Regions from separate parts of the Paenibacillus rhizoryzae genome, predicted to be linked through region 1. Evidence: predicted binding sites of a transcription regulator. Region 1 holds the regulator's gene; each other region holds the start of a gene.

Region 1 (3,281 bases):
CCGCTATCAAAGAAGAAATCGATGATCCGGGCATCGCCGCGCTGGTGACAGACTTAAGCGGGACAATCAAGGATTTGTCCCGCGCCAGAGATGATTTGCGTCAGTTTATGAAGGCCGATAAGACGGATACGGTATATTGGCTTGAAGCGAACAGCAACTCCAGAGCGAAATCGATTCAGCTTTACGCTGTCCCTGCGGATGTAAGCAGCCAGCTGCGGACTTATTTCTTCGATATTAAGAAAAGCGTCATTCTCACTTCAGCGACCTTATCCGTTCAGAAATCGTTTCAATATGCCTGTGAGCAGTTAGGTTTAACGCAAGATGAAGAGCAGGGACGTCTTAAGACGGTTCAATTGCCTTCGCCCTTTAATTACAGAGAGCAAGCGCTAGTCATCATTCCGCGCAACTTCCCTGTACTGAAAGGTGCCGCCGGAGATCCCCAGTTCAATGAAATGCTGGTGAAGTCATTGACAGAGGCGGCCATTGAAACAAAAGGACGGATGCTCGTTCTCTTCACGTCTTACAGAATGCTGAAGCAGGTGTATGATCCGCTCAAGGAAGCGCTGGCTGCAACCGGTATTCATGTTCTCGGTCAGGGAATCGACAGCAGTAATCGCAGCAAGCTGACCAGAAGGTTCCAACAGCAGCAAGCTTCTGTTCTGCTCGGGACAAGCAGCTTCTGGGAAGGCGTAGATATTCCCGGGGATGCGCTGACATGCCTTGCGATTGTGAGACTTCCTTTCCAGCCGCCTAACCATCCGCTGGTTGAAGCGAAGTCTGAGCTGCTGCAGGAGCAGAAGCAAAACCCGTTTATGAAGCTTTCTATCCCGCAAGCGGTCATTCGCTTTAAGCAAGGATTTGGCCGCCTGGTACGGACTGCAAAGGATCGCGGCATCGTTCTTATTTACGATACTAGAGTGATTGATACGTATTACGGCAAATATTTTCTGTATTCCTTACCGGGGCCGAAGATCGAGCATATGCATTTAGAGCAGATTGTGCCGCGTATACGTGAATGGCTTGCACCAAGTCCAAGTGAAGAAGAGGTGGAAAAATGAAGCCGATGAAAATATCCGAGGCGGTCGTTCGCAGACTACCGGTTTATCTGCAGGTCTTGAACGATCTGAACATGCGGGATGTCCAGACGGTTTCATCACAAGATCTTGGCAATAAGCTGGATCTGAATCCGGCACAAATCCGAAAAGATCTGGCTTATTTTGGCGATTTTGGCCGAAAAGGGATCGGTTATGACGTCACTTATCTCATCGAGAAGATCCGTCAAATTTTAAAGCTGGACCAGCCGCTGAATGTAGGGCTGGTCGGTGCCGGTAACTTAGGCCGAGCGCTGTGCAACTATAATACGTATTTAAAGGATAATATGAAGATTACAGCCGTATTCGATGTTCATCCTTCTATGGTTGGCGCCTCCATTAACGGGTTGACGGTATTGCCGATGGATAAGCTGAAGGAAACGGTAGCTGCGTGTAACATTCGCATAGGGATCATTACCGTGCCTGCGATTGAAGCGCAGAATGTTGCAGATAAGTTCGTAGAAGCGGGCGTGGACGGTATCTTGAATTTTGCCCCGACGATTCTTCGGGTGCAGGAGCATGTACGCATCCATTATGCGAATTTTACCACGGAGCTGCTGAGTTTAGCGTATTACTTGGACGAAGAAGGGGACGACGAGAATGAAACGGTTGTGGATTGAGAATGGTACTTTCGTCACGATGGACGAGCAGCGTCCTGTATTAAAGGGGCATATGGTTGTCGAAGGCGATACCATTTTGTATTTGGACGAATTATCGCCGGATCCGGCTCCTGAAGGCGCGGAACGTATAGATGGCCAAGGCCTTGTATTTATGCCCGGCTTAATTAACACGCACGGACATGCTGCGATGTCTTTGCTTCGCGGTTATTCCGATGATGAAGCACTGCAAGTATGGCTGGAGCAGAAGATGTGGCCGATGGAAGGCAAATATACGGATGAAGATGCACGCTGGGGAACGGCGCTCGCCGTTGCTGAGATGCTGAAGTCCGGAACGACAACTTTCGTTGACATGTACGACCGGATGCACATCGTAGCTGAAGTTGTAGAGCAATCCGGCATGCGCGGACTGCTGACGCGGGGCGTAATCGGACTTTGCCCGCCGGATGTTCAAACAGCGAAGCTGGATGAAGCGAAGAAATTTGCTCAAGAGTGGAACGGAAGAGCTAACGGTCGTATTCGGACGATGCTTTCTCCTCATGCTCCGTACACATGCCCACCGGACTATATTGCTCGTATCGTAGAGGCTGCCAAAGAGTTAGATTTGCCACTGCACACGCATATGTCGGAAACGGCTGCGGAAGTGCAATTCAACGTCAATGATTATGGCTGCCGTCCTGTCGAGCATCTGGACAAGCTTGGTTTCTTCTCTCGTCCGGCTTTGGTTGCGCATGCCGTGCATTTGACGGATGAAGAGATCGCGCTCCTTGCTGAACGCGGCGTAAGCGTCTCCCATAACCCTGCAAGCAATCTGAAGCTCGCGAGCGGGATTGCCCGTGTACCGGATATGCTGAAAGCCGGCGTAACGGTATCGCTTGGTACGGACAGTGCGGCAAGCAACAACAATCTGGATCTGTTCGATGAAATCCGGTTGGCAGCCCTTATCCACAAAGGGATTTCGGGCGATCCTACAGCCGTTCCGGCCTGGGAAGCACTCAAACTCGCTACCGTATATGGTGCGCGTGCGATCTGGCAGGAAGAGCGTCTAGGTGCGCTTAAACCGGGTATGAAGGCAGACTTTATCGCCTTGAATATGGAACAGCCGCATTTCTATCCGAAGACGGAGATTGTCTCGCATCTTGTCTATTCCGGATCCGGACGCGACGTTGTACATGTTTGGGTAGATGGCGTTCAAGTGGTGAAGCAAGGCGAATGTGTCTTCTTGGATGAAGCGCAAATTCGCGCTGAAGCGCAGCGCTGCTTCGAAAGGCTGCTCTCCAGCTAATGCGTGCCAATCGACGCAAAAGACCGCCGGTAATGACAGCAGGCCGATGGATTGCGCTTAGCGCGACCTTAATCATCCTAATCTTGATAGCGCTAAATTGGTATTATCGGTCTGTGCAGTCTCCTGTCTGGAAAGAAGAACAAGCGGTAGAAGCCGAGGCCAAGGATCGAGGCAGTTTAAGCAGTGTGGACAGTTCTTATCATTATGTTTGGGACGAACCGGTCTGGATCGTGAAAGGGAAGGACCATAACGGCGACACTACATATGTATGGTTAAAGCCAAACGAGT
Region 2 (3,281 bases), on a different contig from region 1:
GCGGAGGCAGCGCATTGATGCGTTCCACAATCCGACGTCCGAATACAATAGCCTCGGATAACGAGTTGCTGGCTAACCGATTCGCGCCATGCACGCCGGTCGATGAGCATTCGCCGCAAGCAAATAACCGCCGCAAGTTGGTTTCGCCGTGCAAGTCGGTTTTAACTCCGCCCATCATATAATGCGCCGCAGGAGCAACGGGAATCCAATCCGTCGTCAAATCGAGTCCGAAATTCAAGCAGAACTCATAAATGTTCGGAAACCGATGTCTCACCATATCGGCGGATTCATGGGTCACATCAATATAAACAAAAGTCGATTTGGTCGCTTCCATCTCGCTCACAATCGCCCGCGCAACGACATCGCGCGGAGCGAGCTCAAGCTGCTCGTGGTATTTGTGCATAAACCTCTCCCCACGAATATTGCGGAGCACCGCACCTTCGCCACGCACCGCTTCCGAGATCAGGAAACGAGGCGCGCCCGGGTAACAAAGCGAGGTTGGATGAAATTGAATAAACTCCACATCTTGTATGTAAGCCCCTGCACGGTAGGCCATTGCGATTCCGTCTCCGGTAGCCACTTCAGGATTCGTCGTGTAGCGGTACAGCTGCCCTGCTCCGCCGGAGCAAAGAATCGTTGCTTTGCCGCGCACGAACAATCGCTGTCCATCCGGCTTCTGCACCAGCGCACCCACGCAAACACCGTCATCTGTAATCAGATCGATGACGAAATGATCATCCCAAACCTCTATTCGCGGATTCGCAATCGCTTTCTCCGACAATGCGCGTACGATTTCGAAACCGGTCGCATCTCCGTTTGCATGCAAAATACGACGCTGACTGTGCGCACCCTCCTTGGTGAGTGCAAACTCGCCGTTCTCTTGGTCAAACTGCGTACCCATGCGGACCAGGTCTTCTACGCCCTTTGTCCCTTCATGCACGAGGACATCGACGGCTTCATGCGAACAAAGCCCGGCGCCGGCAATAAGCGTATCCTGACGATGATAAGCCGGGGAGTCGTCCTCGGAAATAACAGCCGCAATGCCGCCTTGGGCGTAACGCGTATTGCTGTCCATAAGCGACTTCTTCGTAATCATGAGCACATCATTCGTTTCACTGGCTTTAATCGCGGTAAAAAGACCGGCAATGCCGGCCCCGATAACAATGACATCTTTATGAATGACTGGAAGCCCTTCGAGTTCAACATCTACGAGATAACGTGGGATCATAAGTGCAACTTTCCTTTCTCATGGAAAGAGAGTAGCGCATGCTACTTCACTTGTAACATGCGCTCCAGGGATAGACGGGCTTGATTGGCAACCTGCTCCGGAACGTAAATTTGCGGCTGCATCGTTTCCAGACATTTAACAAGCTTCTTCAAGTTGTTTACTTTCATGTTCGGACAAACCAAGTACTTCGTTGCAAAGTGGAAGGTCTTGTTCGGGCTGTCCAGACGTAGCTGATACCCTGTGCCATCTTCTGTGCCGACGATAAACTCTTGGCAATCCGATTCTTTACAATATTTTATAATAGCCGTTGTACTTCCGACGAAATCGCCTAGTGCTACCACTTCAGGACGGCATTCCGGGTGAACGACGAACTGTGCATTCGGATATTTCGCTTTCATTTCTTCTACATCTTTGACGGTCAGCATGTCATGCGTGTTGCAGTAGCCTTCCCAGATAATCATTTTTTTGTCAGTCTTTTGCTGCACGTAATGACCCAGATTCTTATCCGGTACCCAAATAATTTCGTCGGAATCGACCGAATTCACGACACGCACGGCATTAGCGGACGTACAGCAAATATCGGTTTCCGCTTTGATTTCGGCGGAGGAGTTAATGTAAGTGACTACTTTCGCATTCGGATGCTGGGCTTTCAGCTTCCGCAAGCCGTCGACGTTGACCATGTCGGCCATCGGACAGCCGGCACGCTCGTCGGGGATGATAACCGTTTTGTTCGGTGCCAGAATTTTAGCGCTTTCGCCCATAAAATGAACACCGCAGAACACGATTACATCTGCATCCGTTTCCGCTGCCTTCTGCGCAAGCAGGAAGGAGTCTCCGCGGAAATCCGCCACCTCTTGAATTTCATCACGCTGATAATAATGCGCAAGTATAATGGCGTTACGTTCCTTCTTCAATTGCAACAATCGTTCCCGCAATTCGCGGTTTTGTTCCGCTTTCCTTTCGAGAGCCAATGCTTCCATAGCTAAATTCCCCTCTTTTCACTAACTTTGTGAACTGATGCACAAACTTGGCTATTCGTTCACCCTTATTTATCGAAAATGCTGTTATTCCGCTGTGTGATTCATAATCCTTATCATGCCCATGTCGCAAGCCGCTTGATTCGCAAGAGCCTTTACAAGGGATTAACCTTAAATTTACACAAGGTAGTGTACGCTGTCAACAGACAAAAGAGGCCGTTTTAGCCGATCTAAGGAAGGTTTCCTCATGTAAGGAAGTTACTAAGCCCACAAGCTTACTCGTCCTCCCACTATAGCGTTAAAGCGTCTGCCCGCAAAAAAGGCTGCCCGCGCAGTCGCCTGCGATCGGACAGCCTTTGAGGACTATCAACTTCTATTCTTTAGGACTTCGGTGTACCGTCATCGTCATCGTTTTCTCTGTTGTCCGGGTCAATTGGAGGTGTCAATTCGCCTGGCTCCTTCGAACCAATACGAACCTTCACGCCGCCAATCGTATCGATAATCGGCTCTGCTTTAGGCTCAGCGGAAACGATGTTTGAACCGCCTTCGCTCGCGCCGCCTTCTGTAGCTCCGCCCTCGATCAGACGTTTGATTTGCTCAATCTCCAACGTTTCTTCGGTAAGGAGCGTTTGTGCAATAAGATGCATTTCTTTGCTCTTCTCCGTAAGAAGCTGTTTCGCACGAGCATAGCAGTCTTGAATGAAGCTCTGCATCTCTTGGTCAATTTCATAAGCGATGGCATCGGAGTAGTTCTGCTCATGTCCAATGTCACGGCCCAAGAAAACTTGGCCTTGCGAGCTGCTGCCGAACTGCATCGGTCCAAGCTTGTCGCTCATCCCGTATTCCATAATCATCGCACGAACAATGCTCGTCGCTGATTTGAAGTCGCTGTAAGCGCCAGTGCCGATTTCGCCGATATAGATTTCTTCCGCTACGCGGCCGGCGAGCAATCCTGTTACTTTATCGAGCAATTCCTGCTTCGTCGTCAGCATGCGGTCGCCATCTTTAGGAAGCATGATGACATAGCCGCCTGCGCGTCCGCGCGGGATAATCGTTACTTTGTGAACCTGATCCGC
Region 3 (3,281 bases), on a different contig from region 1:
CAAATTGTCGCCGACAAGCTCGCCCATTTGCCAAGCCAGCTGCGCAGTTGGCGGGTACGGTTGCCCGTCCGGCCCGAAGACGACGGCGCAGTCTCCGGCAAGGAATACGTCCGGGTGCGAGACAGATTGCAGGAATTCGTTGACCGTCGCACGGCCGCGGTTAACCTCGATTCCGCAATTTGCCACAAGAGAGCTGCCTTGCACGCCGCCCGTCCAAAGGAGCGTGCTCGTTTCGATAGCCCGGCCGTCACTCAAGCTGACCGTCGAACCATTCACTTCCGTGATCGTAATCCCTGTTATGAATTGAACGCCGCGAGCTTCGAGACTCGTTACCGCGCGCTCGATCAGGTCCGCTGAGAAGGTCGAGAGAACGGTCGATCTTCCTTCAACAACGTACAAGGATACGTCTGTGAAGTCGACGCCATACTTGCGGCAAATGCGCGGGAGCTCATCTGCCAGTTCGCCAACGAGCTCGACGCCTGTCAAGCCGCCGCCGCCGATAACGAAAGTCGCATCTGCTTTGTTTTTCGATTTCGCATAAGCGGCGATCTTTTCATTGACGTGACCGAAAATCCGGTTCGCGTCTTCGACGGATTTCAGCGTGAAGCTATTTTCCTGCAGTCCCGGAATGCCGAAATAGTTCGTTTCACTGCCCAGAGCAAGCACCAGCGCGTCGTAAGCATAGGATGTGCCGTTCTCCAGGACGACTTTGCGGCCTTCTGGATCGATCGCGGACACGGTGCCGATCTTCAGGTCGATACTTTTCCCTTTGAATAGATTTACGAGCGGCAAAGAGACGGCTTTCTCTGCGAGGTTGCCTACCGCCAGACGATGAAGCTCCGTAATGATTTGGTGCGTTTCATACCGGTTAATGACCGTAATCGTTGCTTCCTCCGCCGAAAAATGCCCGCGAGCGGAAAGCGCGCTGAGAAGGCCGCCGTAGCCCGCGCCTAAAATTACAATTTTCTTGCTCATGTTCCCATCCCCCTATTTATTATTTCTTCTTTCGCCCAGAACATCCAAGTACGCTTTACTGAAGCGCAGCATCCGTTGAAGCTCTGGATCTTTGAGCAGTCTAAGCATTCCGAACAAACCGATCGTAGACGCGTCTTGTTCCATTCGATCGCTGGCTTCGATAGCGGCCGATGCGTAATGCTTTGCTTTTTCTTCGATAGGTTTCACGACTTCCTTGACGGCGCCCACAGTGTCGTGAATGAGCACGCGGTCTCCCGCTACTTTCGCCGCCAAATCGTATGTCTTCGTCAGCAGCGTCGTCATCTCGACGAGCTTCGGCAAGTGAAGAACCAGCTGCTCCAAAGCTTCTTCGACTTCCGGCTTTAACAATTTATCCAGTATGTCGGACCGTTCGGCAGGCAAATCGGTCTTGTTTCGTTCTTGAATGATCGTTTCCAACATTTCAAATCTCCTCCTTGAATCTTGATCGTTTTCCTGAACCTTCCATGTGAAAAACTTCACATATTAACCTAGAGAAATCCATGTTTGTCATCAGTTGTTAACTACCCTATTCGAATGCATGTAAAGCCAACGAACGAAAGAATGAACAGCAAGGAAACAAGCATGCTCTGCACGCATTCATTGTTGTCCCCCCTTTGCTATTGATACAAATAAGACGATTAACGACGGCAATGTGTGACATGTCGATAGCAGGAGAAAGTCACCATATATGGGGATGCTCATCCTTGAAATGACCCATACTGGGCATTCTAAGACAAACAAAGAACCCTGAGTAGGGTTCTTTGTTAATAGAAGTTAAAGAAAATACTCGGCATTGGGTGAATAGTTAGCTCAAACCCGCTTTCGTCAATCCGTATGCTTCATCGGCTGAACCCGGCACGCTTTTGAAGCCGATGCTTATGCGATTCCAAGCATTTATGGCCGTAATGGAGAAGGTCAGGTCCGATATTTCTTTCTCCGATAAATGTTCGCGAACTTGGTCATACGCCTCATCGGCCACGCCGTGTTCCGGAATCTTGGTCAGCACCTCGGTCCAAGCCAGCGCTGCGCGTTCACGCGGACTAAACAGCGGCGATTCCCGCCAAATTGCAAGGTGATACAGACGAAGCTCTCTTTCGCCGTGGATCTTGGCTTCCTTGGAATGCATATCCACGCAGAATCCGCAGCCATTCATTTGCGATGCTCGGAGGTGAACCAGATCGAGGGTGCTCCTTTCAATCGAGCTATCCTTCTCAGCACCGCTAAGCGCAATGAGCCTTTTGAAAAATTCCGGCGATTGCTGCATATAATTCACCCGCTGTGTCATACGTATAACCTTCTTTCATCGTTATGGAAGTTATCAGAACGATCTTCGTTCATCGATCGCCAGCCTTCGCTCTCATGGCTTATAATTCGCAACTCCCATGCGTTTAATTCTCCTCATTTATCAAGCTTGGGACAAGCTGAAATCGTGTTTAATTATCTACTCGTTGAGCATCAAAATCGCAAATAAAGAGGCGGGACGAATAATCGTCCCGCCTAGGGATGTAAGGATAATGCTAATCTGCGGATAAGCTCGGCCTGCGTAAAAGGTTTCTTCCTCCCCCAACGCTTTACGCGCACGAGGTAAGGGCTTGAGGGGTTCTTTCGATGGTAGAAGCCGGGAACGCGCATGACGCGGGCGAGGTCCGTGATTTTGGGGTCGGAGTTGAACTTACGGACGAGTGATCGCTGAATGGGAACGAACCAGCCGATCGATCCTTTTCGGATCGCCCAGTAAATGTGGAAGCCGTTTTTGGTTTCGACGACCATTGAGCCGCGAATGAGCTTCCGGTGTCTAATAAGAAACTTCCGTTTGAGCTGCCACACTCTTCGCTTGCCTCGTTGGGCGAGCAGCAGGTAAAGTCCTTGCTTGGTCGGTGTCACACTGATGGATTCGATCCGTTCCACCGGATCCGATTGCAGCTCCAGCTTGCGACGCTCCGCCTCTTCTCTCGTTTGCAGCAGCTCGGAGATCTTGTTAAGGTCGACGTCTATGAAGTGAGCGCGAACCCCCTGGAAGTCGCCTCTGGCCTTCTCCCGGTAATTGACGGTCATGAACACCGCATATCCTTCGACGTTTTTGCGGAGCAGCCGAATAAGCCGCTTAGTTCGAGTCAAGAGCGTAATCCGGGGCAGCTGGCGTTCGATCTGCTTCATCGGCTTATGCAGCGTCATCGCCCTCGTCTTGCTCTGCGAAGTGGGCTGAGCCGGTTTGCGTGCCATCGTATCGTGGACTAGCGTAAAATGTAACGTTTGGCTTTTTTTGCAGCCGAGCTTAATCATAA

What was found. The regulator Rex, encoded in region 1, represses fermentation and respiration genes when NADH is low (regulators of the CRP and FNR family bind a similar motif). The targets are predictions, from matches to a motif close to TTGTGAAATATTTCACAA.
Region 2: nadA (quinolinate synthase NadA) is a predicted target of Rex. The motif match lies at 2,236-2,253, and genes of this name have one in related genera.
Region 3: AC6ESO_RS04975 (helical membrane plugin domain-containing protein) is a predicted target of Rex. The motif match lies at 1,461-1,478, and genes of this name have one in related genera.

Annotation. Positions count from the first base shown of each region.
Region 1 is NZ_JCAALT010000003.1:445,397-448,677, forward strand. Features, by position in the region: gene dinG (ATP-dependent DNA helicase DinG) at 1-1,058, shown strand, start outside; gene AC6ESO_RS11030 (redox-sensing transcriptional repressor Rex) at 1,055-1,711, shown strand; gene AC6ESO_RS11035 (amidohydrolase) at 1,692-2,993, shown strand; gene AC6ESO_RS11040 (cell wall elongation regulator TseB-like domain-containing protein) at 2,993-3,281, shown strand, end outside.
Region 2 is NZ_JCAALT010000015.1:17,813-21,093, forward strand. Features, by position in the region: gene nadB (L-aspartate oxidase) at 1-1,228, opposite strand, end outside; gene nadA (quinolinate synthase NadA) at 1,270-2,208, opposite strand; gene ftsH (ATP-dependent zinc metalloprotease FtsH) at 2,586-3,281, opposite strand, start outside.
Region 3 is NZ_JCAALT010000001.1:1,087,375-1,090,655, reverse strand. Features, by position in the region: gene AC6ESO_RS04980 (NAD(P)/FAD-dependent oxidoreductase) at 1-975, opposite strand, end outside; gene AC6ESO_RS04975 (helical membrane plugin domain-containing protein) at 988-1,416, opposite strand; gene AC6ESO_RS04970 (carboxymuconolactone decarboxylase family protein) at 1,802-2,281, opposite strand; gene AC6ESO_RS04965 (DNA-primase RepB domain-containing protein) at 2,494-3,281, opposite strand, start outside.